2 linked regions of the Fodinicurvata sp. EGI_FJ10296 genome follow. The protein of the gene in region 2 interacts with the protein of the main gene of each other region in a pairwise test. Links are inferred from orthologs where the notes say so. Each region holds a gene or a part of one and is shown on either strand. Other genes may lie near its edges.

Region 1 (11,760 bases), 110 kb from region 2 along the record:
CGGGATCGCCAAGGCCCAGTTCGAACGCCTCGTACAGCCCGGCATCGCCCTTGCGGCCCTCGCATTTATTGGCCACCAGGATCACGGGTGTCGGAGATTTCCTCAGTTCTTCGGCAAACTGGCGATCCATCTGCGTCAGTCCGGCCCGCGCATCGTAAATCAACAGCGCGACATCGGCCTCGGCCAATGCGCGTTCGGTCTGCCCCCGCATGCGAAAGGCAAGCGTCCCCTCCTCCGCGTCCTCGAGACCAGCGGTATCGATGGCGGTGAACGAAAACGACCCGATACGCGCCTTGCCATAGCGACGGTCGCGGGTAACGCCGGGGGTGTCGTCGACCAGCGCAAGCGACCGCCCGATCAGACGATTGAACAGCGTGGATTTTCCGACATTCGGCCGGCCGAGAATGGCGACGGTCAGAGCCATGGCCCGATTAACTTCCTGGTTCATGAAAATGGGGGCCCGAACCAATCGGACCCCGCCTTCGGACAACTACGAGCGGCGAGCAGCAGTCCGGACGGCACCGGACTACCATATCACGCAAAGCCGGTCTCGGCACAACATGCCGGAACCGGACCGGCGATTGGCAATCGGCTCACCAGTCGGACCCGAAATCGGACCCGGTCTGAACCGGCGCGCTGCCGAAATCAGCCGGGCTACCGATAGGCGATCAGCGTCGCGTTGTCATCGAGGACATAAAGCGTTCCGTTGGCGACAACCGGCGGAACCGACGAGCCGGCACCGATCTCGAAGCTGTCCACGACCTCGCCCGAGCGGGGATCGAGGACCGCCGCCGTTCCGTGCGACCCTACCGCGATCAGCCGGCCTCCGGCCAATATCGGACCGCTCCAGAGCAGCGGGTCGGTCTGGCTGTCCGGATAGCGATACCGATCGAGCTGACGAGCCCAGCGGACACGGCCATCCGTTCGCGAAAGGGCGACAACCTGATTGCCGGATGTCACGGCGAAAACCGTATCGCCGTCCAGCCACGGTGTCGTGCCACCTCCGGCTTGCTGCTCCCATATGCGGGCGCCGCTGCGAACATCCACGGCAATCATCCGCCCGCTCTGACCCGATGCAATCGCAATCGGTCCGTCGATGACGACATCGGCCGTCACGTCGGAGATGTTGGCCCGGCCACGGCGCAATGTTGCGACGCTGTCGACCCAGAGCTCCAGGCCCGATTCCTGCCGCAAAGCGTAGATATCGCCCGACGAATAGGGTGCGATGGCGACGCCGGGCGCAATCGACGGTCCGGCACCGCCCAGAAGGCCGGTCGGTTCCTCGATCGCGGTGTGCGACCAGCGCGGCTGGCCGTTGCCGGCATCGAGCGCGTGCATCTGGTTGTTGGCGGTTATCGCATAGACGGTATTTCCGGCCACGGTCGGGGCGCTGCGGATCGGCGCACCGATCTTGCGTGTCCAGATCAGGCCGCCATTGCTGGGGTCGACGGCGACCACTTCTCCGAAGCCGGTCGTGGCGAACAATTTTCCGTCGGCGAATGCAAGACCACCCGCCTGGCCGCGTCCCCGTTCGTCGGGATCGCCAACGCGGACGCGCCAACGCTGGTTGCCCGACGTCGCGTCGACGGCTGCCACCCGACCCTCGGCATCCATGGTGTAGACCGTTCCGCCGGCGACGATCGGCCGCGCCGTCACGCGCCGGATGCTGCCGCTGCCCGTACCGACATCAGTCGCCCAGACCCGAGAAAGCGGGTAGTTGAGAGCGGGATGGTCAGGATTCGCCGCCGCATTACCGCCGGCCAGTGGCCAGGCAGCATTGGTCGTCGGCGACGATATCTGGATCGGCGCGCCGGAAAGCGCCCCGTCCGGAGACAGTGTTTCCGAGGATTCCATGACCGCGATGCGTTGACCCGGCAACGGCGGATCGTCCTGACCGCCAAACCACGTATCGCAGCCGGCAACTGCCAGCACGACGGCCGCGAGTGATCCTATACGGACTAATGCACCCCCAGTTTCGATCACCCTCGACCTCCTTTCGACGCCCGTCTTCTTGTTGGCGCCTGATTTGCCCGTGCCTGAAATCAAGTCATTAACCTGGACGTCATGAACTCGTCCCCACGTCATGAACCCGACGGCGCGGCTTGTCCATCGTGCAGCGCCAGCATCTCTGACGCACGGGATCGAATACCCGGCGGCGCGTCTTCGCTGTCGGCCAGCGCCTGCCATTCCGGGATGGCATCGGCGATGCGCCCCTCGCGGCTATAGAGGAGCGCCACCATTTCGCGTGCGGAGAAGCGCCAGGGACTGGTACCGGCAGCAAGCGGCGTCAGGTCATCGCGGAGCGAGGCAGGGTCGCCATTATCCAGATCGTGCAGAACAGCGAGCACGGTCGCGGCGTCGGACCACGGAGCCTGTGTCTGTTCGGCGATCAGACGATACGCCGCGACGGCGTCCTCGCGCCTGCCCGATTCGGCGAGCAATGCGGCCTCGTGGAAGCGGGCAACCGTCAACTGGCCGCCATCGGCCGACTGCAGATAGGACTGAATGGCCGCAAGGCCGGCCTCGGTGTCTTCCGCCGCCGTTTCGCTCGCCCTGATCAACTCGGCGGTTTGTGCGCGGTCGCGGTTTTCGGCGTAATTCTGATAGAATACCCACCCCGCCGATGCCGCCACGACGAACACGACAGCCGCGACGATCCAGGTCCCATAGCGCTGCCAGACCTGTTTGGCGCGGTCCTCGCGCATTGACTCGTCGATTTCACGGAAAATATCGGACATCGTACTCGGCCATCCCGTCGCGTGGGCGTCATGCCCGGTGAGTTCAAGCCCAACGAATTTGGGCCCGGCAGTCTTGCCAGGGGCGGACAGAGATCGGCCCGCCTGTTGGCGAGTTACCAATCCCCCGCGACCGGGTCAAGCACGACCGCCGGTCGCCCCCCGTTCATCCCTCCATTCGCCCCCGACCGGGGGCCAATTCGGTCCAGTGGACGATTGCTGGACGCGGAGCCCTTTTCGATGAACAATACGTGAAAAAGTGGGAGTGTCGATCTTCAGGCGTAACGGAGTCACCACACCATGTCTTCCGCAATGGAAACGCCCCCCGTGCACCGGAAAGCCGGCCAACGGGACAGCCGCATTGTCCGGCTTTCGGATTATCGGCGAAAACGCGCAGGCCGGGTCTTCTTCGATCGTTCCGAACTGTCCCAGCTCCTGGCTCTCTACAGCACCCATGTCTCTGAAGGCGACTGGCGGGACTATGCCATCGACCACTCGTCCGGCATAGCGGTCTTCAGCGTGTTTCGTCATACCCATGACAAGGCCCTGTTCTCGATTGCGAAGATCCCGCAACCGCGCGGCATCGAGTTCGCGGTGTTCGACTCCAACCGCCGGATTGCACGCTCCTCGTCGCTGAGGGATGCCATCGACTGTCTGAGGCGACCGCGGCTCAGGGTGATCAGCGACTGAAGAGCCGGTCCGCCCCCCGCACTGGCCCAGCTGCCGGTCGGGGGCCGTCGTTATGACGCGTTTGTTCTTGTTATGTTCTCATCCAGGGGATACCATCGCCGCCATGGCGCCGACATTCCGGCCGCCACTTGATGACATGCCCTTCAAAGACATGGCGGAACCGATGATATGGGTGCGATCAAACGGGAACAACTGGACCGGCAGGAGAAGGCGGCAGGACAGCCGGCAACGCTATCGGATCTCCATGCCGGCGGCAACGATGTCTTTTGCTGGTGCAATCGCTGCCGGCACAACGCGGTCGTGCCGTTGGCGACATTGATTGGCCGTCTGGGAGCGGCTTTTCCGGTCCCGGAAGTCGGCGCACGAATGGTTTGCGGGCGCTGCGGCGCCAGAGATGTCGCGACCCGGCCGGCCTGGCCCCATGAAGCACCGGTTACCCGTCATGGCTGAAGTCGGTGCACCCGACCCAAACGGGGTAGGCTCCCGCATCCGATAACGGAAAAGTTCACAAAATAGTCTCTGAACCAAACGACCACTATGAGCGTATACTTGAATGAACAACTTAACCGGAGGGACGGCAAGATGCTGACACAAACCGATATAAACGCTATCGCCCTATCCCTTGACGCAAGCCTGGGAGAAACAGCGATAGCCGCCGCCGTGCTGAGAGCACAATGGGCAAGCGCCAGCGGCGACCAGGACAAGACATACAACTGGAAGCGCATTGCCGAACAGTTGGAAGTCATGCGGGCGAGCACGACGGTCCATTGAACGCCATGTTCTACCCACAGGAAAAGGGCCGGCTGTCGATGGAAGACAGCCGGCCCTTATAGTCTGAATCGCGACAATCGACACTATTCAGTTCGATATCACGCGCGCCTGGTCTCGTTCGGTGACGGGCCGATGAACTGCGCGTTCAATCGGTGACGTCGGAACCGGTATAGCGCTTGAACAGAAGCTTTACGGTCTGTTTGGCAAGATTCTTGTCCGCCGAATTCAGTATATGCTGATCGCCGTAGCGGCCTGAATTATAATTGATTTTCCAGCGTCGGCTGCGCTGGAAAAAACCCTTGCTGTGGTGCAGTTCGCCGCCCAGGACGCCGCTGTAATTGCCGATGATGAATTGTTCTCTGGCAGCCGCGCCGCCGACCATTTGCGAAAGCACCGTACCCCCGCGTATGTGGCTGGCCAGGGTCGGATGCCCGAGCATCAGGAATTTCCGCAGATCGTCATCGGACATGACGATATTCGGGAAGAATTTTGCCATGAAAGCCTTGATGGCGCCAAGGCTGGTCGCCTCGAACCCGATGATGAGTTGTGACCACAGCCCCATCGGGCTTTCTTTCAGAAGCCAGTTGATGACAATGCCGTTCATGCGCCATTCCGGGTCGAGCGGCGTGGGTTCCTGCGACAGATCCAGCCAGAACGGATTGTAGGCGACTCCCTGCTCGGTCGACTTGACCTTTGGCGGGCTGTGCGAAACGCCGGAGGCTCCCCCACGATGAACACCAAGTGTAATATCAGGCATGATCCACCCCTATAGTTGCAATATGCGGTCTTATACACAACCGGCGCACTGCCGGTGACTTTGTCCGAGGAAAATCACAGATTATCCGTATCCAGCGTACTTGCAGCAAAATTCGACGAAGGGATGTGAGTTCGTGAGATTGCAGAACGGGCGCGGTCGCAGGGGGGCACAGGGGGGGACACACAGCAACGGGCCGTCGCATATAGCAAGCTCTATACAAATTGCCTGTGAGAATGATAATGAGACGCCAGCCGCAATGGAACGACGCCCCCTGCCCCGATGAAAAACCCCAAGCGCGCCCGCACCAACCAGCCGGCCCTGATCGATGCCGAAAGCCACGCGGAAGGTTTCCGCAAGGCCCGCAATGCCCGTCGGACCGAATTGGCGGAAGATTACGTCGAGTTGATCGCCGATTTCATGGACGCCCATGGCGAAGCCCGACAGGTCGACATCGCCCAGCGCCTGGGCGTGGCTCAACCGACCGTCGCCAAAATGCTCAAGCGGCTGGACGAGGAAGGACTGATCTCACGCCGCCCGTATCGGGGCGTCTTTTTGACCGACGCCGGCAAACAGCTTGCCGAGACCAGCCGCAAGCGCCATCAGCTCGTTGAGGCTTTCCTGTTATCGCTGGGGGTTGGACACGATGCCGCGCGCAGCGACGCGGAAGGCATCGAACACCATGTCAGTGACGAAACGCTTCAGGCGTTCGAGCGATTTCTCCATGGCCGCACTACCGGTCCCGGCAGAATCCCGGACGAAACCCCGGACTGAGGATGAGCCGGGCTGAAAACCGAATTCCGGAGCGGGCCGGCTCGGCACCGGTGTGATCCCATTGACATATGCGGCACCAAAATATAGCCTAGGCTAATTCTCTTACGGAAGGCAAACTGGATGACAAATGGGTATAGGATAAAGCTGCGGCTCGCCCCGCTGGCCAGGTCGTTGCCACTGATGGTTCTGTCAGCAGTTGCCGGCACGACCGTCGCTAATGCCGATTCCACGCCATCGAATGACACCCCGCTCGACGTCGTGGTGACGATCGGGATGATCGGCGATGTCGTGAAGAATGTCGGCGGCGACTGCGTAACAGTGACCGCCCTTATGGGGCCCGGCGTCGACCCTCATTTATATCAGGCAAGCGCGCGGGACGTTCAGGCCTTTCGCGACGCACAGGTCATCTTCTATTCGGGATATACACTTGAGGGACAACTCGGCGACGTTCTGGAACGCTTCTCCGAGACAAAGCCGACGGTTGCGGTCTCCCCGGCATCAATTCCTCCCGAAGAATTGATCACCGTGCAGGACGGCTCCGGCAACGACCCGCATTTATGGATGGATGCCGGCTTGTGGTCGCGCATCGTCCCCACGATCGCCGGGACGATGACGGAACTTCGCCCCGATTGCGGCGACGCGATCGAGGCGAACGCCGCCTCGTATGCCGCCCAACTTGCCGCGTTGGACGACTGGGTCCATGAAAGCGTTGCCACCATACCAGAGGATCGGCGCACGATGATCACGGCTCATGACGCTTTCGCCTATTATGGCCGGGCCTACGGAATAGACGTCGTCGGCATTCAGGGCATCAGCACTGAAGCCGAAGCCTCGGTCGCAGACATTCGCGAAACGGCGGACATGGTTGCGGAACTGGGCGTACCGGCGGTCTTCGTGGAAACAACGATCAACCCCCGGACGATGCAGGCCGTCATCGATGCGGCCAGGCAAGGCGGACACGACGTCGAGATTGGCGGAGAACTTTATTCCGACGCGATGGGTGACGACGGTACCGCGAGCGGTACATATATCGGTATGATACATTCCAACACCGTCCACATCGTCGACGCTCTGGGCGGGACGGTGCCTCCCCTGCCCGACGCCCTGGCCGGCTGGGCAGAACAGTGGAACCTGTAGCAACCGGATCGGGAGCGCGACATGAATGATTTGCTTCATGAGCCGTCGCTCGCACTGCATGTCGAAGACCTGACAGTCAGCTATCACAGCAAACCTGTCCTTTGGGATATCGATTTCGACGTCCCGCCCGGCATGATGACGGCGATTATCGGGCCCAACGGTGCGGGAAAAAGCACGCTGATCAAGGCTGTTCTCGGTCTGATACGGCCGACAGCGGGCCATGTCCGCATTTTCGGACGTCCCTACAAGGCGCAGAGACGGCGGGTCGGCTATGTGCCGCAACGCTCCAGCGTCGATTGGGATTTTCCGACGACCGCTCTCGACGTCGTGACGATGGGCCTCTACGGGCATCTCGGCTGGCTGAGACGCCCCGGCCGGCTGGAGCGGGAAGAAGCCACCCACGCCCTGGATCAGGTCGGTATGGCAGATTACGCCGGCCGCCAGATCAGCCAGCTTTCCGGAGGGCAGCAGCAGCGCGTGTTTCTGGCGCGCGCGCTGGTTCAGCAGGCCGACGTCTATTTTCTGGACGAACCCATGGCCGGCGTGGACGCAACGACGGAACGCGCCATCGTCGACATCCTGCGCACGCTCCGCGATCAGGGCAAGACGCTGATTGTCGTCCATCACGATCTCCAGACGGTGCGCGACTATTTCGACTGGCTGCTGATCCTCAATGTTCGCGCGGTCGCCCAGGGCCGCGTGCGCGACGTCTATACGGCCGAAAATCTGCGCCGGGCTTATGGCGGCCGGATCGCCCTGATCGAGCACGAGACGTTTCCGGGCAGCGAAACCGTAGCGCCGCGCCGGGACCCAGGCAGAGCCCGGATCGGGAACGAGGGATAGAATGCTGGCGCTGTTCCAGGACTACACCATTCAAACAGTCGCCATCGGTGCGGCGCTGCTCGGGATTATCAGCGGCGTGCTTGGCTGTTTCGCTGTCCTGCGCAAGCAGAGCCTGCTCGGCGACACCCTGTCCCACGCGGCACTGCCGGGCATCTGTCTCGGCTTCATGGTCGCGGGAACGCGGCATATGGGCAGCATCCTGTTCGGCGCACTGCTCACCGGCGCGCTCGCCGCGCTGGTTATTCTGCTCCTGACGCGCAACAGCCGCCTGAAAACGGATGCCGGGATGGGGATCGCGCTGAGTGTTTTCTTCGCCGTTGGCGTTGTGCTGCTGACATATATCCAGGGAACCGGCAATGCGGCGCAAGGAGGGCTCGACTCTTTCCTTTTCGGGCAGGCTGCGGCGATTCTGCGCAGCGATCTGTGGATCATGGGCGCGATCACAGTGGCCGCGATCGGGCTTGTCGCGGCGTTCTGGAAGGAGTTCAAGCTCGTTTCCTTCGATCCCGGCTTTGCACAGTCGCTGGGCATGCCGGTAGCAGCGCTCGACGTGGTCCTGACCGTCATGATCGCTCTTGCGGTCGTGGTTGGTCTGCAGATGGTGGGTGTGGTCCTGATGGCGGCAATGGTGATCGCACCCGCGGTGGCAGCACGGCAATGGACCCACCGGCTCGAAGTCATGGTCGTGCTCGCGGCCGTCATCGGCATGGCGTCAGGCGTTTTCGGCGCCGTCCTCAGCGCGACGGCCCGCGGACTGGCAACCGGACCGCTGATCGTGCTCAGCGTATCCGCCGTTGTGATCGTATCGCTGGTGGCGGCGCCCGAACACGGCCTGTTGTGGAACGGCCTTCGCCGATGGCGCGACGGACGCCGACTCGAAGGCCAGCAGGTGCTGACCTCGCTCTATCGGCTGGCGGCCGACCACGACAACCCGACGTTTCCCGCGGAACAGGCTGCGGTCGACACCTATCACGGCGTCGGTACGCAGCGGGCGCTAAAAAAACTCCAGGCGCAGGGCATGGTCCGGCCGGTTGCCCACCAGCCCGAGAAAACGGCGCATTGGGAACTGACGCCGGCCGGCATCGTCGAAGCGCGCCGCATCCTGGACACACTGGGCCGGGAGACAAGGTGATGCTGGAAGCATTCTTCGACAACCCGGCGATCATGATCATGCTGACGGGCGCCCTGGTCGGTATCGCCGCAACCCTGGTCGGCACGTTTCTGGTGCTGCGCGGCAACAGCATGCTGTCCGACGCCATCAGCCATTCGATCGTATTCGGCATCGTCATCGTCTGGCTTCTGACCCATGCGCAGAGCGGGCCCGTGCAGATCGTCGGTGCGGCCCTGACGGGCCTGTTGACCGTCTTCCTGACCGAACTGCTGGTCAGCACCAACCGCGTGAAGCATGACGCGGCCATCGGATTGGTATTCCCGGTACTGTTTTCGATCGGTGTGCTGCTCCTCAACCTCTATGCCCGTGACGTCCATATCGACCAGCATACCGTGCTGCTGGGCGAGATCGGCTTCGTCTGGCTCGACACGATGATGATCGGCGGCTACAGGGTGCCCCAATCACTGATCTGGATGGGCGCGATGGCGCTGGCCAATCTGCTGTTCGTCGCCTTCCTCTACAAGGAGCTAAAGCTGGCGACATTCGACCCGGCGCTCGCCAAGGCATTGGGCTTCGCGCCGGGCTTCCTGTTCTATGCGCTGTTGATGTTTACCAGCGCCACGGCTGTCGCGGCATTCGATGCCGTCGGCGCGATTCTTTTCATCGCATTTGTCATCGTTCCGCCGTCCGCGGCCTATCTGCTGACCGATCGGCTATGGATGATGCTCGGCCTCGGCTCGGCCATAGCCGTGGCGTCGAGCGTCGGCGGGTACTATGCAGCCGTCGCCTGGAATGTTTCGATCAGCGGCATGATGGCCGTCATGACCGGCGTTTTCCTGGCGCTGGCCTTTTTGTTCGGGCCCCGCTATGGCGTCATCGCCCAGCACATCCGCCGCCAAAGCCAGACCCGCGCCAACGAAAGCCGAACCCTGGCCGTCCATCTCTACAACCACGAGGATGAACCGAACCAGGGCGAGGAGAATGTCGCCCACGCACTGATGGAGCATCTAAGGTGGGATCGGACCAAGGCCCGCCGTATCGTGCTGCGCGGTCTCGACCAGGGTCTGATCACCCGCGACGGGGAATTGCTGCAGCTGACGGCGAAGGGACGGGCAGTCGCGCTGGAAATCCTCGAACCGTGGCGGCACGAGACCGTCACCGAAGCGCCAGCGGATCACGCGTGATCTGAGGTCGATTGCGCTGCCGGTCCTGAGCCCACGCTGCCAGGGCTCCCCCGGCGCGCGTGGATCCCGGACGTCGCTTCGCTCCTCCGGGAAAGGGATCGGTGGCGATGCGGCATGCAATGACGCTTCGCTGATCCGGGGATGAGGAAGGGACAATGCCGATCATCAATGTTGCCAGCACTTGACCCCCCATCGCCGCAGGCAAATATGACGCAGACGATCTGGACCCGCAGGGCACAAGGGGCGCGCTGATGGGAGACGGACGGATGAAGCTGATCAAATCGCTAACCTGTGGTATCCGGTTTGGACTGTTCGCGGCATTGATCGCAGTCGGGCCGCTGGTCCCTGGCGGAAATGCTGCCGCTCATCATGGCTGGGAATGGACGTCCGGTGCGCCGTTCGAACTTTCGGGCACGATCGAGGACATATATATCGGCCAGCCGCACCCGACACTGACGATCCGGTCCGACGGAAACCTCTGGGAGGTCGATCTGGCCCCTGTCGGCGCGACGACCAACGCCGGCTTCGTTGAAGGCGTGGCGTCACCGGGCGACGCGGTCACGGTATACGGCCATCGCTCACGAAATGAATCCGAATACGCGATGAAGGCCGTCCGCGTCGTGGTCGGGGGTGGAACCTACGACGTCTATCCCGAACGCGCCCGGGCGTTTTAGGGCAGCTTCAACGTGGCCGCCAGGCGACTTCGTCCGTGTTGACCGCCCTTTTCGACCAACTGGAATCGTGGCCGGTTGCCGCAGCGCTGAGGACATCGGTCACCGTATACCCGCTGGTCACTGCAGGCCATATTTTCGGTATCGCCCTGCTGATCGGGGCCATCGTGCCCGTCGATCTGCGCCTGCTGGGCGTGTTTCACCGCGTTTCGCTGCCGGATCTCGCGACAGTTCTGATCCGCTTTGCGGCGACCGGACTGGGCATCGCCGCCGTGTCGGGGTTTCTGCTGTTCGCGGTCAACCCGCATGAATACGCCGCCAACCCGGCTTTTCTCACCAAGATATCCCTGGTTGCGGTTGGGACAGCCAACGCTCTGGCGCTCAGGGTCACGTCCGGATGGCAAAGAGCGTGCAAGGGCGGGACGATCACGCCGGGCCTTCGTGCCTCGGCCGTGGTGTCTCTGGCTGTCTGGCCGGCGGCGCTGATTTCCGGACGCTGGATCGGGTTTCTGTAGCGGCCATTGGACTCGCCCCATCGCGGTATCAGGCCGGCGCCGGACCGAACACCTGCTCATATTTTTCCGTACTGAACCCGACGGTGATGCGGCCATCGACGTCGAGAACCGGTCGTTTGATCATCGAGGGATAGGTCACCATCAAATCGACAGCCCGGTCGGCATCAAGGTCCGATTTATCGACATCGGGCAGCTTTCGGAACGTGGTGCCGGCCCGGTTCAGCAGCACCGGCCAATCCACCAAGCGAAGCCATTGGCCGAGGCGATCACGGTCGACGCCGTCCTTCTTGTAGTCATGGAAACGATAGTTGATGCCGCGGCCGTCGAGCCAGGCCCGCGCCTTCTTCATCGTGTCGCAGTTGCGGATGCCATAGATCGTCACTTCAGTGGACATCGATCACCATTCTCGTCGAGAACCTTGCGAATCTTGGCAGACAGTTCCTGATATCGATACGGCTTGCTCAGCAGATGCACACCGGGATCAAGGCGCCCGTGGTGGACGATCGCATTTTCGGTATAGCCCGAGGTGAAAAGCACCCGCAATTCCGGATACAGGTCCTGTGCGAACCGCGCAA
Region 2 (11,748 bases):
TGGCGACTCCAGGCGGTGGGCAAAGATGCTTGCGGATCGTCAAACCTCGCCGGGGGTCCTGAAGGGCATTGGGATGTTCGTTCGTCTCAGCTTGCGCTATTCGGTCCTGGGAACCAAATTCATCTTCACACACTGGAACAAGCGCCAGGCTGACACGGCCGGAACTGCCCAGACTGCGGGGGCGCAGCGCACATGAAACGATACGCCAAGCTTCTGTCGGTCAGCCTGGCCATGGGCGCGCTGGGTCTGTCGGTCGCCATCGGCGTTGGTTTGCCAGCGGCGGCACCTGCAGCGACTTCTGCTCCCATTCCGCTTTATCCCTTTGAGCAGCAGCCGACCCCGGCGGAACCTGTGCCTGCGGATCGGTCTTCGGACACGGGTCCGGCTGCGGGATCAACTTCGAGAATTGCTCAAGTGCTGGAACCCCGAACTCAGCGGCCTGAGGGCACACGGTCGGGGCCTTCCCTGATCCTGCAGTCGCCGGATGTGTTCGGCGATTCTGCCGGGACGGGGTCCGAAAATCGGTCGATCCTTGCCCCGGGCCGGACGTCGGGCAGCGGCGCTTCGGATGCGACGACAGGTCGTCAGACAGATATCCAGTCAATCGTTCGCGGCGGGGTGCTCGACGGCGACGGAACGAGTGGCGATCGTGCCCAGCCGCGTCGGATAGCGCCGGGACCGATTCCGGCCGATGACAGTGCGCCCGAAGCGGCTTCGCCCCGGGACGTGGCTGACGACGGTGACATCGCCGACGGGGAAGCAGGGGCACGCGGATCGGCGCCGGCGCCGGTGATGCGCGAACTGCCGCGGTTGGCGAATGACGACGATGCAGGGACGGAATCGGCCGATCCCTTTGCCGGGAATTCGCCGCGCGCCGGCCGGCCGATTCTGACCGATACCGGGTTCCGGTCGCTGTTCGGCCGGCCGGGATCTGCACTCCCTGGACCGGCGCCAGCAGAAGGGGCTGTCGATCGATCGGTCGCATCCCGGTTCAACGACGGCCCGGAAGTCGAGAGCGCGTACAGAAGCCGTATCATGCCGACGCCGTCAACGACCGTTGCCGGCCATATGTATTCCAGCCGTGATGCGGCCAGCTTCGCCGCCTGGCTTCCGCCGAACCGTCGTGGTGGCTCGGCGACTCTGGTTTTCACTATGGTGAACAGTGCTGATGTGTTGCCGGGAAGTTCAGAGGTTGCCGTCTTCGTGAACGGCGAGCATCTGGGCGATATCGGGACGACAGCCGACGGCAGGGGTCGCCGGCTGGCGATTTCGCTTCCGGAGCGGTTCCTGAACGATGGCTATAACACCATCGAGTTCCGGTCCAGTCTCTTCCATCGCGTGGCCTGCACCATCGAAAGCGGCTACGATACCTGGGTCCAGATCCCGGCGGACGAAGCCTATATCGGGTATGACCTCGAAGGCGGCCTGGATCATACGGCCGTGCTGGGATGGATCGGTCAGGCGATGCAGGGCAGGCCGTTGCCAGTCTACTCGCCGGGCCGGCAGCCTCAGGATACGGTCATTCGGGCCGGTTTCAGTTTTGCGCAGGGTGTATCGGTATCGACGGGCATCGAGGCCCATCCGATCGTTTCCCATCCGATCAGCGATTTGCAGACCGATAGTCCATCTCAACGCGGTCCGGAGTTCCCCGGGATCGACCTGCGACGCATAAACGGGCCTATCGCCGTCGTCATGGGAACCGCCCAGGATCTCCGTGGCGTTGTCGGCGCGGGGCTGCTCGACCGGGTCGACGGTCCCCATCTTTCGACGCACCAGATCGGCGACCGCATCATCATCCTTGTGTCAGGCCTCAATGGGTCGGACATTGCCTATGCCGCGCATGGTTTCGCGGAAGAAGTGGCGCAGGATCAACCCCCCTGGCGCTACTTCTCGACGATCCGCCAGAATATGTCCCGTGACTGGGCAACGCTCGGCGGACATACCGAATCCGCATACGGCCCTCTTTATCGATCTCGCGTTGCTGTCAATCTGCCCGTCGATGTGTCAACGACGCACGAACAGTCGGCCAGACTCTCCCTCAACCTTGCCTATGGACCGGGACTTGCCGAAGGGGCGGAACTGCTGATACTCGTGAACGGTCGGACGGCCTCGGCCTACCCGCTGTCTGAGCGGGAAGGCGATCTGCTCGAAAATACGCCGATCGATCTTCCGATGCGGTATTTTCGACCGGGCGCCAATCTGATCGAGTTGCAGGCCCGGTTGCCCTATGTCGACGAGGGTCAGGATTGCTTCTGGCGTGGCGGCCCGCCGACGGAAGGCCGGCCCCGGCTGACATTTTTCGAGGATACACGGATCGAGTTCCCTGGATTCGGTGACACGACGCTGCTTCCGGATCTGCGGCTGTTCACCGAAGAGATGCTTCCCTATGCCAGTTCCGGCCGTATGCCGATGATGCTTACCAGCGGCGATCACGACACGGTATCGGCGGCCTGGTCGTTCATGGGCGCGCTTTCGGCCCGATCCGGTCGCGTTCTGCCCGTCGATCTTCAGATCGGCGGGGAACCGTCGCCCCGAAACGATGCCGTCGTATTCGGCATATCCCGGGAATTGCCGGCAATCGTCCGCGAGCGGGGGACCGAAGATCTGCAGGCGGTGATGACCGACTGGGAGACGCGTCCCGAGACCCCTGATGTCGATTGGCTGCCGCCGGACCGCCGACCCCGCCCCGTTCCCATGCCACAGACTTCGCCCGGAGAGGATACCGATTCCGTCGTCCGGTCGCTCCGTCGGCTGCAGGTTTCCGATAGTGGCCCCAACCCCGGTGCGACCACCTCTGACTTCACCGGCGGTATGTCGCTGGCGCGTGTCGATGGGAATGCCTCCGCCAACCGATACTTCACGAACGGTGACCGTTCGGTTCTGGGCGTCAACGGATCGGAACCCATCCGCGCGATCGATGAGACGGCGCTGGAGCGGGCGGACTGGCGCAACAGGCTGTCGACAGAAGGCGAGGAATCCGGTTTCTTCCTGGGATGGCTGGAGAGGGCATCGAACACACTGGTCAGCGAGGCCTATACGAGTTCGACGGATTATCGCATGCCGGTGTGGTCCGAGACCGATCGTCGTGACGCCGATAGTCGCCGGAATGCCGATTTCGTCATCTCGCAGTTTTCGCCGAGAAGCTGGATAGAAACGCTGCCGGGCGTCAGTCCGTCGACCTGGACCGTCATTGCGGCCCCGACGACCAGCGGTCTCTGGGCTGGCGTGGAACGATTGCAACGGATCGACAGCATTAACGGGGTTGCGGGTGACACCGCGCTGTTCGACCTGCCCGATGGAGAGATCGTCGTCCGGAAGACGACCGGCGACTACGTCTTCACCGGTCACCAGGGCTTCAGCCTGTCGTTGTTCCGCTCCGTGCTGGGGCAGTGGTTCTCGATCAATGTCGGGGTCTGGCTCGCCTTCGTGATCGGTATCGTCGTTGTTGTCGGGCTGATCACCAACGCTCTGCTCAAATCGGTTGGCCAACGCGAGGATATCCGATGATCGCATCCACACTATTCAGGATCGCGGTAATGGCCGTTTGCGTTGCTTTTGTCATGCAGGACAGGGGCGCCGACGCACAGGAGTTCGAGTCGGACGATCGGGACTGGCAACTCTATACCGACTCTTTCGTCGAGGATGGCCGCGTCATCGACACCGGCAATGACGATATCAGCCATAGTGAAGGGCAGGGCTATGGCATGGTGCTTGCGGTCGCTTTCAACGACCTGGAAACCTTCGGGTCGATCTGGTCCTGGACGAGCCACCGGATCTGGGTGCGCGACGACAGATCGATCGCCTGGCGGTGGGAAGAGGACGAAAGGCCGCCGATCACCGACGCCAATCCGGCGCCCGACGGCGACATCCTGGTCGCATGGGCGCTGATCAGAGCCCATCAGACCTGGGGAATCGACGAGCACGCCGAGGCGGCGCGCGCCATACTGGACGGGATAAAGGAAAACCTCATTCGCCGGGTCGGCACCGTTCCGGTCATCAGTGCCGGGATCAGCGGGTTCGACGTTGAAGGCGGTTTCATCGTCAATCCGTCCTACTGGATCTTTCCGGCATTGACGGACATCCGCCGTTTCGACAACGATCCGCTTTGGGACGCGGTGCATGAAACCGGTCGCCGGCTTGTTCGCAATGCGCGGTTCGGCCGATTGAATCTGGTCCCCGACTGGGTCGTGATCGACAGCAGCAACGGTCGCCTGACAACATTGCCCGACGATATGGACGATCTGTTCCGCGGCTTCGGCTACAACGCCGTGCGGGTACCGCTCTACCTGCTGTGGGATGAGCCGTCCGCCGGCGACGATATTCAGCCGATTGCGGACCTCTGGGACCATCAGGGCGATGGGCCGGTCGCGATTGAAGTCGATCTGGGAAGCGACCGACTGCTGCACCGCTCCGACGGCCAGGGATACCGGGCTGTGCGGGCGCTTGTGAACTGTGTCGTTGCCGACGAGGCGATGCCGTCAGGCCTGCAGTCGCTGAACGAGGGTCAGGATTACTATTCCGCCAGTCTGTATTTGCTGACCAGGGTTGCGATGGCCGAAAGGGACCTGGCATGTTGACGGTTCGTGGAATTGGCGCCAGAGCTGCCTTGGCCTGTGTCGGCGCCTTGTCGATGGCGCTGGCGTCCGCCGCTGTTTACGGTCAGGAAGCCGGGGGCCAGGAACGCGCGGCAAACCGGCAGACGGATCCCGAAGCGGTGACAATGGTAGCGCAGGATGCCGCCGTCAGGGTGATTTATGGCGACCCCGGCCCGGCCGAGAATCCGCTTCTCGATTTGACGGCGCTGCGTCTCTATGCGGTGGCCAATCGCATGGACTATGTCGAGTCGGAGGTACGGCGGCTCCGGTCGATCGATCCGAACTGGGTTCCGCCGGACGATCTCTTCGACCCGCTTGCACTCCAGGAGCAGGTCGACGAAACGCCGATCTGGGATCTGCATGCTGCGGGCCGGCTTCACGACGCAGAGGGAATGATCACGCGACTGAGGGTCGAAAATCCCTCCTGGACGCCCTCGGAAGATCTGGCAACCATCATCAGGATGGATCTGAAGCGCATTCGTCTGAATGCAGCCTATGGTATCGAGCAGTGGGAAACGGTACTGGCCGTTGCACGCGGGAACACGGACCTTCTGGCGTGCGAAACGGTCAACGAAATCTGGGAAACGGCCCATTCCGCAGCTGAGCTGGCTGAGGTTAATACCAGTTTCGGCCTGTACGAGTATGTCGTTATAAACTGCGATCCGGGCGGGCCGCGTTTTGCGTCCGTTCAGAAGGCCAACGAGCACCTGGGCCTCGATTACGCCTTGCCATTGATCGAGATCGAGGATGCTCAGGGTTATCGGCGGACCGTTTCCGAGGACGCCGAGTGGCGCCGGATCCGGGCCGAGATCATCGGCGAAGGGATCGGCGTCTCGGAACTCGCCGAAATGACCGACGAGGAAATCGCGGCATTGGAGGCCGAGATTCTGGAGGAGCGCGACATCGAACGCGCGCTGTATCTCGGTTGGGAATATTTGACGCTTCAGCAGTACGAACGCTCACGCGAGTGGTTCCAGACCGCCTGGGATTGGGGCGAGAGCGCCGACGAATGGAGCGAGCGCTATGTGGCGCTGCGTGGCATCGCGTTGACATACGAGCGCGAAGGCAATTTCCTGGAAGCCGTGCGATTTGCCATGCGGATACTTGAGGAGGACCCCGAAGCCCCCGACCTCTTTGCCGGCATCATGCTGCGGATGCTCGCCGAAGATGCCGAGACGGCACCGCTGGAGGAGCACATCGAACGATTCAAGGAATTGGTGATCGCGCGCGAGGACGCCGCGTCGGCCAAGGCGATCGGATGGTTCGACTATCGCGGCAACCGCTTCAGCCAGGCAGCGATCTGGTTCGAGCGGGCGCTTGAATGGGAAGAAGAGGAAGAGGCGGCCGAAGGTCTGGCGCTCAGCCTGCTCAGGTCCGGAGATCGCAGCGGCTTCAACGCCGTAGTCGAAGAATGGCGGGCCCGGTCCAGCGCGATCCGCAGGCTGGAGTCCGAGACACGGGTACGGGCGGCGGCGCCGGCAGCACCATCCGGGCCGCCAGCGGCGGTCACGGCGTTCGAGGCGGGCCGCTATTCGCAATGCCTCGACCTGTCGGCCGGAAATCCGGACCTTGCGGAAGTCCGGGGTTGGTGTCTGATCGAATTGAACCGACCGACCGAAGCCGAACGGGCTTTTGCCACGGCGATCAGCGCCGGCGTCGGCGATGCTGCCGATCTCGATCTCGGACTGGCGCTGTCCTATCTCAGCAGGGGTATGGCCGGAGACGCCGAACGCGTGCTGCAGCGCGGAAATCTCGCGGCCGACAAGCGCGCCGAGGTCAGGGCAGAGATCCTCGCGCGGCGCGCCACCAACGCCTATAGTGCCCAGGACTACCGGACGGCGATCGCTCTGATCGATGAGCGGTCGCTCATCGCACCGGCTCGGCGCGATCTGTTGATGCTGAAAGGATGGGCCTTGCACAATCTCAATCGCCGAACCGATGCACTGGAACTTTTCAGCGCATTGGACCGACAGATGAGTACAACCGAGTCCCAGAATGCTATCCGGATCGTTCGGTCGGCCCTCAACTAGGAGCGGGAATTCGGATGACCAGAAAGTTGAACGGCGCGTCGCGGCCAGCTTCAGGGCGCCGGTCGTCCCGTGGCCGCAGGGCAGTCGGGCTGTCCCTCATGGGATCGGCCTGCCTGCTGCTGTCGGCCTGTGCCAATCCCCTCGATCCGTCGCAGCGGCTGTACGACCCGCTGGGGACGCCCAACTACGATGTGTTCGGCGGCGTGTCGGCGCCAATTGCCCGAAGCATCGGCCGTTTCGCCGTCGACGACATCGAAGTGCTCGACGTTCGCGAGAACCGGTATCCCGATACATATGTCCAGAGAACGATTTATGAGAATCCGACCAGTCTGCCGGGTGAAAACTATCTTGAGGCGTCGGTGAGGCTTCGGACCGGCCCGGTCTGGGCGACCGATCCGTCCGATCGCTGGGAGGCGCCGACGCAGACGGAAATCGCAACCCGGCTTCGAGAGGATTTTCCCGGCATTCGCATGGCGATAAGCGGCGACCTGCGGCGCAACGGGTTTGGCATATACAATCACGCGATTGGCGAAGCCGGCGGACGCGCCGCCTGCATCTTCGCGTGGCAGGACGCAAACGCCCAGCGCCTCCCCCGCGACGTGGATGGCCTGTTCATCGAATTCCGGTATTGCGACCGATCGAGGTCGCCGGAGGAACTTGTCGGCCTCTTCGACGGACTGTCTCTGGGCTATTGACCCGTATTCTGCCGCAGGTCTCTGCCATCCCTTATCGAAACAACCCGATCCTGGCCCCTTTATCGAAACCAATGCGCAGCTACCGCGGGACCGGGCGCAGGGTGTCAGCCAACTTGAACCGGATCACCAATTCCGCTACCCCGGAATGCATACGATACGGAATTTCAGGGACGGAGCGGAACAATGGACTTGGGTTTGTCAGGCAAGCGGGCGCTGGTTATCGGCGCATCACAGGGTATCGGCCGCGCCATCGCAGAGGGGCTGGCGTCGGAGGGGTGTAACGTCGCCATCGCCTCCCGCTCGGCGGAGAAACTGAAAACCGTCGCCGACGGTATTGCGTCCGCCGGCGGCAGTGCGTCGGTGCACACGGTCGATCTCTCTGATATTTCCAGCGTTTCGGCGCTGGCTGAGTCCGTGTTGGCAGCGGGCCCCGTGGATATACTGGTCAACAATTGCGGCGGACCGCCGCCATCGGGCGCGCTGGGCGTTGCCGCCGACGAATGGCGCCGGCAGTTCGATGCCATGGTGATCAGTTCCATTACTCTGACCGAAGCGGTCGTTCCCGGCATGCGTGAACGGGGCTGGGGGCGCATCCAGTTCATTCTGTCGTCAGGTGTCATTCAGCCGATCCCGACGCTCGGCATTTCCAACGTTCTGCGCTCCAGCGTCGCGAGCTTTTCCAAGACACTGGCGAAAGAGGTCGCGCCGCACGGCATTACCAGCAATGTCCTGCTGCCCGGCCGGATCGAAACCGACCGTTTGCTGTCGCTCGATCAGAAGACGGCGGAGCGCGAGGGAATGGATGTTGCCGATGTCCGCAAACGGTCCCAGTCGGCGGTGCCGGTCGGCCGCTATGGTCAACCCAGGGAATTCGCCGATGTGGCGGCATTCCTGGCCAGCGAGCGCGCGTCCTATGTCACGGGCATGATGATGCGGATCGACGGCGGCCTCATCAACACGATGTGAGCTGAAAGGGCGATCGGGGAACGGGCAATGCGGCAACGGATGCCGCATTTTCCGTTGCTTTGATACGCCGGATCAGAATCCGGCGACGACAGCACCTTCGAAACGTTCGTCAACGAATGCGCGCACTTCATCGCTGTGATAGGCGGCGATGAACCGCTCGACCCACGGGGCGTCGGCATCTTCGGCGCGGACGGCGATGATGTTCATGTACGGGCTTTCCGGACCTTCGCGCAGGATCGCGTCCTCGTTCGGGTCGAGACCCGCTTCGACGGCGTAATTCGTGTTCACCGAGGCCACGTCGACATCGCTCAGCGAGCGCGGCAGCTGCGCGGCGTCCAGTTCGATGAATTCAAAGCCGTGCGGATTTTCGGTGATATCCAGGATCGACGGTGTCAGCCCCGTATCCTCGCCCAGTGTGAGAAGCCCGGCCGACTGCAGCAGCAGCAGGGAACGGCCGCCGTTGGTCGGGTCGTTCTGGATCGCAAAGGTCGCGCCGTCGGGCACGTCTTCGATCGACTCGTATGTCTCGGAGTAGAAGCCCATCGGGAAGACGACGGTCGGGGCGACCGACACCAGATCGAATCCGCGGTCGCGAACCTGATTGTCAAGATAGGGCTGATGCTGGAACGAGTTCAGGTCCAGGTCGCCATCGGCCAGCGCCGTGTTCGGCACGACATAATCGGAAAATTCGGTGATATCGAGGGTCAGTCCGTTCTCGGCCGCGACCTCGGCGACGACTTCCATGATCTCGGCGTGGGGGCCGGGTGTGACGCCGACCCGAAGCGTTTCGGTATCGGCGCTGGCATGGCCGGAGACGAATGCGGTCGTCGCGGTCAGCAGACCGGCGAGCGCCGCAAGACTGGTAGTTGATGCCTTCATGAGAGGTGTTTCCTTCGTTCTGGTTGGATGGGGAGGGGAATGGAATTGGCGGATCAGGACATCAGCCGCTTGTTCACCCGCCGGGCCAGATAGTCGCCGATCGTCTGGACCGACTGGACCAGAATGATGAGGACCAGGACGACGAGCGCCATTACATCCGGCATGAAGCGCTGATAGCCATAGCGGATCCCCAGATCGCCCAGGCCGCCGCCGCCCACCGCGCCGACCATGGCCGAATAGCCGATCAGGCTGACAAGGGCGAGGGTGAGGCCGGCAACGATACCGGGCATGGCCTCCGGGATCAGGACTTTGCGGACGATCTGGAGCGGCGTCGCGCCCATGGCCTTGGCCGCTTCGATCAGTCCCTGGTCGACTTCGCGGATCGCGTTTTCCACGACGCGGGCAATAAAGGGCGCAGCGGCAACGGTCAGCGGCACGATGGCGGCGGTGGTGCCGATCGACGTGCCCGCAATCATGCGGGTGAACGGAATGATCGCCACCACCAGAATGATGAATGGCGTCGACCGGGTTGCGTTGACGACGAGGCCGGCGACGCGGTTGAAGCCGACCCATTGCAACAATTCGCCGCGGCCGCTGGTCGCCAGAACAACGCCCAGCGGGAGACCCAGCAACGTGCCGATCCCGCCGGAGACCGCCGTCATGTGGAGGGTTTCGAGCGTCGCCTCAACCAGCAGCCCGGAGATCTGCGGCGATATACCCAAGAGGCTCAACAGTGACATTATTGGTCTCCAGTAGCGTAATGGCAGACGCAAGCCGCTCGCCAGTCGCCGGCACACCGACGAGCAGCGTTCCGATCGCCGTCTCCCGGACGACATCGACCTGCGCCTGCAGAATTGAAACGTCGAGACCGTGGCTGCGCGACAGCAGCGACAGCGCCGCGTTGCCGTCGGCGCCGGCGCCGGCCAGTCTCAGACGAAGGACGGCGCGGCTACCACTGCCCACGGGTTCGGGCGACAGGCGCCGGCCGATCGCGGGCGGCAGCGCATCGCGTCCGGTCGCCGCCAGAAGCCGTTCCGTTATCTCGGCCTCCGGGCGCGACAAAATTTGTTCGACAGAGGCCAGTTCGGCGAGGCGGCCGCCGTCCAGTACCGCAACCTGCTGACAAATTTGCCGGATGACGTGCATTTCGTGGGTAATCAGCACGATCGTGATCCCCAGTTCGGCGTTGATGTCGGCCAGCAGGTCGAGAATGGCCCGCGTCGTTTCGGGATCGAGGGCCGAAGTCGCCTCGTCGCACAACAGGACCTTGGGTTCCGTCGCCAGAGCGCGCGCGATGCCCACCCGCTGCTTTTGTCCGCCAGACAGTTCGGCCGGATAGCGGTTGGCCTTGTCGGTCAGCCCGACACGGTCGAGCAGGGGTGCGACCCTGGCCGCAATCTCGCGGCGGTTCATGCCTGCCAGTTCGAGGGGCAGCGCGACATTGTCAAAAACGGTGCGGGACGAGAGAAGGTTGAAATGCTGGAAAATCATGCCGATCTGTCGGCGCGCTGCGCGTAAGGCCGCTGGCGACAGCGCGGTCATATCCATACCGTCGACGGTCACCGTTCCTTCGGTCGGCTTTTCCAGCAGATTGATCAGACGCACCAGTGTTGATTTGCCAGCGCCCGACCGACCGATGACGCCGAATATCTCGCCACGTCCGATTTCCAGATCGATCGCTTCCAGAGCCGATACCTCGGCCGATTTGCCGCGCTCGGGGTATCGCTTGGACACATTGTTGAGAGTAATCATCGCGGGCATGACCAATCAGTCCGTCCGCGTTGCGGTCGGAGGAACAACCTTGCCTGTTTGCCCGGAATGTCGTTGGAGATGCGTCATCGTCTTGCCCTCATACCACGAGGGACCAACCACGAATGACTCGTGGCGCTTTAGCATTGTTGACGCGGTGCAAGCTGCCCCTCAAAGATCCGCGGGACCGACAGGTTCGGCCCAAACCATTCCGTTCGTTTGCGAACGAGCGACGACATTGCCTCCCGCTCCGTCAGCCGTCAAGCCGAAACACGGATTTGCGGCGCGAAACCCTGGTATTCACAAACATGTAGCGTAAATTTTCCGACGACGGCCGGGTATAGATAAAGATCCCAGAACGAAATAAAACTTCGTCATTGATCCGCAATCTTCGGTGCATTCTGGTATCGAAATCCGTTTGAAGTCGGCGATGAAGTGGACTATATTAATAAGGCCTACGTGGTTGATGGCTCGTATTGCAGATACCCTTGCCGCCACTGAGTATTTGTGATGAATACTCATGTCGGGGAAGGTCGCCGTAGGGCCCGAGTCAGTACGAGGACCCGCGTTTGGCTGATCGTCTTCACCAGAGGGGAGGTGCGTTTGCGCATGGAAGAACCACCTATTCGCCTTTAGGTGCCCTGTCTGAACATCAGGGCTCGGCCGCGCCACTAGTCGGGATCCCGGTGAGCGGCCGCTGATTCATACAATTGAACTTCGAATGACAGAACCAGGATGACCTTCTGGTTTGAGTATTCTGGCTCGAATGCCGGATTGCCGATACGGCAATGACCCCGGTTCGGAGGGTACTCCGATCCGGGGTCAGTTATGTGT

What was found.
Region 1: the proteins of ABZ728_RS04970 (region 2) and mntR interact in binary tests that used the Escherichia coli proteins (3 or more experiments, as listed by UniProt). The link is inferred for Fodinicurvata sp. EGI_FJ10296 from one-to-one orthologs.

The regions. Positions count from the first base shown.
Region 1 is NZ_JBFCVL010000002.1:214,219-225,978, forward strand. What follows is about bases 4,102-6,978. They hold mntR (manganese-binding transcriptional regulator MntR), read left to right. Parts: upstream 4,102-5,232; coding sequence 5,233-5,724; downstream 5,725-6,978. Other genes in these bases: ABZ728_RS04475 (hypothetical protein), read left to right, coding at 4,102-4,196; ABZ728_RS04480 (hypothetical protein), read right to left, coding at 4,342-4,953; ABZ728_RS04490 (metal ABC transporter solute-binding protein, Zn/Mn family), read left to right, coding at 5,845-6,861; ABZ728_RS04495 (metal ABC transporter ATP-binding protein), read left to right, coding at 6,883-6,978. In the rest of the region: ribosome biogenesis GTPase Der, read right to left, coding at 1-424; ABZ728_RS04455 (PQQ-binding-like beta-propeller repeat protein), read right to left, coding at 655-1,983; ABZ728_RS04460 (tetratricopeptide repeat protein), read right to left, coding at 2,082-2,738; ABZ728_RS04465 (DUF2794 domain-containing protein), read left to right, coding at 3,036-3,425; ABZ728_RS04470 (hypothetical protein), read left to right, coding at 3,594-3,875; more of ABZ728_RS04475, read left to right, coding at 4,008-4,101; more of ABZ728_RS04495, read left to right, coding at 6,979-7,704; ABZ728_RS04500 (metal ABC transporter permease), read left to right, coding at 7,706-8,836; ABZ728_RS04505 (metal ABC transporter permease), read left to right, coding at 8,836-9,999; ABZ728_RS04510 (hypothetical protein), read left to right, coding at 10,266-10,673; ABZ728_RS04515 (DUF2214 domain-containing protein), read left to right, coding at 10,709-11,185; ABZ728_RS04520 (ArsC family reductase), read right to left, coding at 11,214-11,579; ABZ728_RS04525 (PAS domain S-box protein), read right to left, coding at 11,564-11,760.
Region 2 is NZ_JBFCVL010000002.1:329,110-340,857, reverse strand. What follows is about bases 8,884-11,748. They hold ABZ728_RS04970 (methionine ABC transporter ATP-binding protein), read right to left. Parts: upstream 10,918-11,748; coding sequence 9,850-10,917; downstream 8,884-9,849. Other genes in these bases: ABZ728_RS04975 (methionine ABC transporter permease), read right to left, coding at 9,219-9,905; ABZ728_RS04980 (MetQ/NlpA family ABC transporter substrate-binding protein), read right to left, coding at 8,884-9,165. In the rest of the region: bcsA (UDP-forming cellulose synthase catalytic subunit), read left to right, coding at 1-196; ABZ728_RS05005 (cellulose biosynthesis cyclic di-GMP-binding regulatory protein BcsB), read left to right, coding at 193-3,507; ABZ728_RS05000 (glycosyl hydrolase family 8), read left to right, coding at 3,504-4,577; ABZ728_RS04995 (hypothetical protein), read left to right, coding at 4,571-6,625; cellulose biosynthesis protein BcsN, read left to right, coding at 6,640-7,320; ABZ728_RS04985 (SDR family oxidoreductase), read left to right, coding at 7,504-8,286; more of ABZ728_RS04980, read right to left, coding at 8,359-8,883. UniProt on the Escherichia coli protein: Part of the ABC transporter complex MetNIQ involved in methionine import. Responsible for energy coupling to the transport system. It has also been shown to be involved in formyl-L-methionine transport.